2 linked regions of the Sphingobium yanoikuyae genome follow. The protein of the gene in region 2 interacts with the protein of the main gene of each other region in a pairwise test. Links are inferred from orthologs where the notes say so. Each region holds a gene or a part of one and is shown on either strand. Other genes may lie near its edges.

The links.
Region 1: the proteins of tig (region 2) and HH800_RS04305 interact in binary tests that used the Escherichia coli proteins (3 or more experiments, as listed by UniProt). The link is inferred for Sphingobium yanoikuyae from one-to-one orthologs.

What each region holds. Positions count from the first base shown.
Region 1 is NZ_CP053021.1:810,554-813,573, forward strand. The notes cover bases 73-3,019. They hold HH800_RS04305 (OmpA family protein), read left to right. Parts: upstream 73-981; coding sequence 982-2,058; downstream 2,059-3,019. Other genes in these bases: HH800_RS04295 (hypothetical protein), read left to right, coding at 73-285; HH800_RS04300 (DUF2793 domain-containing protein), read left to right, coding at 296-799; HH800_RS04310 (superoxide dismutase family protein), read left to right, coding at 2,534-3,019. Also shown: more of HH800_RS04295, read left to right, coding at 1-72; more of HH800_RS04310, read left to right, coding at 3,020-3,020.
Region 2 is NZ_CP053021.1:2,616,879-2,619,798, reverse strand. What follows is about bases 1-2,847. They hold tig (trigger factor), read left to right. Parts: upstream 1-552; coding sequence 553-2,142; downstream 2,143-2,847. Other genes in these bases: HH800_RS12825 (hypothetical protein), read left to right, coding at 2,399-2,847; HH800_RS12840 (hypothetical protein), read right to left, coding at 85-285. Also shown: more of HH800_RS12825, read left to right, coding at 2,848-2,920. UniProt on the Escherichia coli protein: Involved in protein export. Acts as a chaperone by maintaining the newly synthesized secretory and non-secretory proteins in an open conformation.

The DNA.
Region 1 (3,020 bases), 1.8 Mb from region 2 along the record:
GACGGAGCAGGCGGATGGCGGATCGGCTGGACCCGGCGCAGCCGGGCGGGATGGCGATGGAGCAGTGGTGGCGACGTGCCGCTGGCGGAGGAAAGCGAGCGCTATGAGCTGCGGGTGCTGGACGGGGCGCGGTTGGTGCGGCGGGCCGAGGTGACGGAACCGGGCTGGACCTATGATGCGGCGATGATCGCGATGGATGGCGTGAGCGGGCCGCTGAGCATGGACGTGCGGCAGGTCGGCACGCGGGCGCTGGGGCGGCCGGGGATGATCGAGATGCTGCTGTGAGGAGGCGAGGATGATGAACGAGACGAGCGATCGCTGGGCGCTGCCGCTGCTCCATGCCGGGCAGGCGCAGAAGGAAATCATGCATAATGAGGCGCTGGCGCGGATCGACATGCTGCTGCACGGGGTGGCGGAAAGCGCCGACCTGGCTGTGCCGCCGACGGCGCCGGTTGCCGGGCAATGCTGGATCGTGGCGGCGGGGGCGAGCGGTGCCTGGGCCGGGCGGCAGGAACATGTCGCTGGCTGGACCGAAGGCGGCTGGCGTTTCGTCGCGCCACGCGCCGGATTGCGGTTGGCGGTGACGGATCGCGGCCATGCCATGGTGCATGACGGTACGGCATGGCGGGATGATGCGGTGCGCAGCGAAGGATTTTATGTCGCCGGCCAGCAAATTGTCGGCGCGCGCCAGCCCGCGATCACCGGGCCAACCGGTGGAACGACCGTCGATAGCGAGAGTCGTGGCGCAATTGCCGCGATATTGGCCGCTTTGCAGGCTCATGGCCTGATCTCCATGTAATTCTGGAGTATCGGCGATCTTTTCATGGAGAGGGGTAGGTATTAGCTTGGAGGCGAGCCTGGGGGATGTCCCTACTGCGTTATTTTTGCAACGGTTTCACGAATTGTGGACTTGCCATGAAACCTTCTTGCCGATACATGGTTTCAGCAGTCCTTCGTGACACTTTTGAAAGGGGAATTCAAATGCGGAAGCTTGCCCTCGCGGCTGCGCTTGCGACCAGTGCCCTGGCCACCCCGGCCTTGGCGCGCGACAACAGCTGGTATGTCGGCGTCGACGCCGGCGTAATGATCGTTGAAGATCAGGACATCACCTTCACCCCCGGTAACGGTACCGTAGCCAGCAACACCGTGGCGGCTGACTACCATAAGGGTTATGATTTCGACGCCAATATCGGCTACGACTTCGGCGGCTTCCGCCTCGAAGCCGAAGCTGCCTACAAGCGCGCCAAGGTCGACCTCGACGATAGCGGCTTCGGCGGTGCGGCCTCGGCCCTCTCGTTCATGCTGAACGGCCTGCTCGACTTTGGTCCCGATGACGGCCTGCAGGGCTTCGTCGGCGGCGGTGTCGGCGTGTCGCGTGGCAAGCTGGCCAACGACCTGGTGAACGACAGCGACACCGGTTTCGCCTGGCAGGCGATCGCCGGCGTGCGTTACCCGGTCACCAACAATGTCGACGTCTCGCTGAAGTATCGCTTCTTCAACCAGGACGACATCAAGCTGATCCCGGCCTACACCACCATCGGTGGCCCCGCCGGTTCGGAAGCCAGCACCAAGCTGCGTACGCACAGCCTGCTGCTCGGCCTGACCTACAACTTCGGCGCTCCGGCTGAGCCTGCTCCGCCGCCCCCGCCGCCCCCGCCGCCCCCGCCGCCCCCGCCGCCGCCTCCGCCGCCCCCGCCGGCGCCGGAATGCTCGCCTGGGCCGTACATTGTCTTCTTCGAATGGGACAAGTCGGACATCACGCCTGACGCCGCCACCATTCTGGACAACGCGGTTTCGGCCTACAGCGCTTGCGGCAACGCCCAGGTCATGCTGGCCGGTCACGCTGACCGTTCGGGCGCAGCCTCGTACAACGTTGGTCTGTCGCAGCGTCGCGCTGACGCCGCCAAGGCCTATCTCGCCTCGAAGGGTATCCCTGACGGTGTGATGACCACCCAGGCCTTCGGTGAATCGAAGCCGCGCGTCGACACCGCGGACGGCGTTCGCGAAGTCCAGAACCGTCGCGTGGAAATCAGCTACGGTCCGGGTTCGGGTCAGTAAGAAATTTCCGTCCTTCGGGATGGAATATGAAGAGGGGCCGGTCGCAAGATCGGCCCCTTTTTCTTGTCCTGCGTCGCGCGCGCTGACCTGTCGTGCGTTGGAGTCTGTCGCGATCCGGGGGGGAATGGATATCTGTCCGGCATGTCATGTGCTGGGCAGCGTAGACGATCGGCGCATGGGCGGCTGATCATGTCTGCGCTCATGGCCGGCCAGCTATTTGCCGGGGCGAACCGATAACGCTGCGATCCGGATTGCTACCGGGCTTCGGCCTGACATATGACACATCGCGATTTCAGGCTATTGCCTCCGGACGGCTCTTGGGGGCGGTGAAGGAGGGGCGTCAGCATGGATGCCATGCTATCTCCCTGCTTTTATTGCGAACGATATGCAGAAGGGCATGACAAACCGGATCGGATCGGCAACAAAGACGCGTCTGCCGCGTTCGCGCAGTTGTTTCCGTGATCGGGAGTTTGCCATGAAGACCGCCGCCCTGTTCCTTGCCCTGCCTTTGCTCGCTGCCGTGACGGCCTGTGCCGCGACCAGCCAGAGCGCGCCCGCCGCGCCGACCGCCAAGGCCAAGCTGGCCGCTGGCGATGGCAGCGCGCGCGGCACCGCCGTGGTGACCCAGGCAGGCGATGGCCTGCATGTGGTGGTCAAGGCGCAGGGGCTGACGCCGGGCATCCACGCGGTGCATATCCACACCACCGGCGTCTGTACGGGGCCGGACTTCACCAGCGCGGGGGGGCATTGGAACCCGACCAGCCATCAGCATGGCAAGGATAATCCGCAGGGCATGCATATGGGCGACATGCCCAACATGCAGGCCAAGCCTGACGGCAGCGGCGAGATCGAATATGTCGTGCCAGGCGGCACGATCAGCGACGGCGCGACGCCGCTGCTGGATGCCGATGGCGCGGCCATCGTGATCCATGCCCAGGCCGACGATTACAAGAGCGACCCGA
Region 2 (2,920 bases):
GTGATTACGCATATTCCGTAATCCGCCATAAAAAGTTCCACCCTGTTGCAAAAAAGTTTTCAGGGGCCTTCTTTTGTTGCGTGGTTACGAAATTATGTCAGGCGGAACCTCGTCCGGCGCGCTGTCGGGCTGGTCATAATCGGGTTCGCTGGGGATGATTTCGGGCGGCTCGTTGATCGGAGTCTCGTCCGGAGTCGCGGGGGGCGGCGTTTCGGGCGGCGACTGGGGTTCGATCCGGTCGGGCGGGGGCAGGGTGTCGGGCGCTGGATCGGGCTGGGTGGCCATGCTATGCTCTCCTGCAAAGAAGAAGCTACGCGCGGGCAAGGACGCCGGTTCCACCAATGCATCCATATCCCTTGCTCTCGCCAATGCTTTTCTCTATGCCGCGCCGACCGGCGACCGATGCGGGCGTGGCGAAACTGGTAGACGCGCCAGATTTAGGTTCTGGTATCGCAAGATGTGGGGGTTCGAGTCCCTTCGCCCGCACCAGTGTCAGGCTTGGCTTGATCCGGCGCCAACGAGATTCAGCTAAGAAAGCGTTTGAGAGAAGAGATGCAGACTGTCGAGACGTTGAACGAGGGCCTGAAGCGCGCCTACACCGTGACCATCACGTCGAAGGATATCGACGCCCGCGTTGAGAAGGAAGTGCTGGCGATTGCGCCGCAGGTGCGCATGCCCGGCTTCCGCCCCGGCAAGGTGCCGGCGAACCTCGTCAAGAAGATGCATGGTGAAAGCCTGCAGCGTGACGCGCTCAACAATTCCATCCAGGAAAGCGTTCAGAAGCTGATCGCCGACCAGAAGCTGCGTCCCGCGATGCAGCCTTCGGTCGAGCTGGACGAAAGCTTTGAGTTCGGCAAGGACGCGCAGGTCAAGGTGGAACTGGAAGTTCTGCCCGTGATCGAAGCACCGAGCATCGACGGTCTGAAGCTGGAGCGCCTGACTGCCGAAGTCAGCGACGCGCAGGTCGAGGAACAGGCCGGCCGCATCGCCACCCAGCAGGGCGCTCTGGAAGAATATGCCGCCAGCCACAAGGCGAAGGACGGCGACACGCTGGTCATCGACTTCGTCGGCAAGGTCGACGGTGAAGCGTTCGAAGGCGGTTCGGCCGAAGGCGTGAAGCTGAAGATCGGTTCGGGCCAGTTCATCCCCGGCTTCGAAGAACAGCTCGGCGGCGTGAAGAAGGGCGAAGAAAAGACCATCGAAGTCACCTTCCCCGAAGATTATGGCGCCGCGCACCTCGCCGGCAAGGCCGCGACCTTCGACGTGACCGTGCAGTCGGTGCTGAACGCCGACAAGCCCAAGCTCGATGACGACTTCGCCAAGTCGCTGGGCCTGGAAGGTCTCGACCAGCTCAAGGATCTGCTCAAGGGCCAGATCGAGCAGGAGCATAACGGCCTGACCCGCACCTACATGAAGCGCAAGCTGCTCGACCAGCTGGCCGCTTCGCACGACTTCGACGTTCCGCCGAGCATGGTGGAAGCCGAGTTCAACCAGATCTGGCAGCAGCTTCAGCATGAAGCCAGCCATGAAGCCGATCCGGAAGCCGCTCTGGCCGAAATGGAAGCCGAGAAGGAAGATTATCGCGGCATCGCCGTGCGCCGCGTGCGCCTGGGCCTGCTGCTGTCGGAAATCGGCCAGGCCAACAATGTCGTCGTTTCGGACAATGAAATGAACCGTCTCATCATGCAGGCTGCCCAGCAGTACAGCCCGCAGGATCGTGAGCGTTTCGTGCAGTATGTCCGCCAGGATCCGATGGCCGCCGCCCAGCTGCGCGCGCCCCTCTATGAGGACAAGGTCGTCGACTTCCTGTTCGAAAAGGCGGAAGTCAGCGACCGCGCTGTCAGCCGCGAAGAACTGGAAGCTGCGATCGAAGCCGAAGATGGCGATCTGAAGCCCCACGTCCACGGTCCGGGCTGCGGCCATGACCACGATCATGACGACAAGCCCAAGGCGAAGAAGGCCGCTGCCAAGAAGAAGGCCGAGCCCGCCGAGGCCGAAGCCGAGGAAGCGCCCGCCAAGAAGGCTCCGGCCAATAAGGCTGCCGCCAAGAAGGACGAAGCCCCGGCTGAGGAAGCTGCCGCCGAGGAAAAGCCCAAGGCGAAGAAGGCTCCCGCCAAGAAGGCCGCTGCCAAGGCTGAATAAGCCTTTCCAGCCAGCAAATCGGAACGCCCGCTCTTCCCCACAGGGAAGGGCGGGCGTTTTGCATGGGCGCGCGGGTGATTGGCTATGAGCCCTCGGCGCGAACGCCGGGATCATACGCGCTTTTCCTGATCTTTATTTTTGCGCTGCAATATATTCTGATGAAGGCCCGAAACTAGGGATCAGGCGATGAACTGATCGCGGAGGGCTTATGCAAGTCGTCAAGGGCGGTTCTGGTCGGGGTCTTGGGCAATTGCTGATGAACAGGTGGCTCCTGGTGGGCGTCTGCCTGTTCCTGTTTCTCGCCTTCTTCCTCCTGCGCTTTCCCGGTGAGCCGAACAGCGACAGCAACAGCCAATATCATCAGATCGTCACCGGCCGGTTCAACGACTGGCATCCGCCGCTGATGGCGCGGATCTGGGAAGCGCTGACCCTGTTCGGCGCGGGCACCGGGCCGATCTTCGCCTTCGACACGATCTTCTACGGCTGCGGCGTTGCGCTTCTGGCCAGCCTGCCGGCGCGACGCGGCCGGTGGCTCTGCGCCTATTGCATGATCTTCCTCGCGGCCCAGCCGATGCTGCTGATGATGAGCGTCAACATCGCCAAGGACATCATGATGGCGGTGATGCTGCTGCTGGCCGTGGCGATCATCGGGGCGGTGCAGGAAGGGCTCGTCGCCGCGCGGCCGGCCCGGACGCTGTGCTGGGTGCTGGCGCTGCTGATCGTCGTCATGGCGGCGCTGGTCCGCAGCAATGCGGTGTTCCTGGTTGCGCCGATGCTG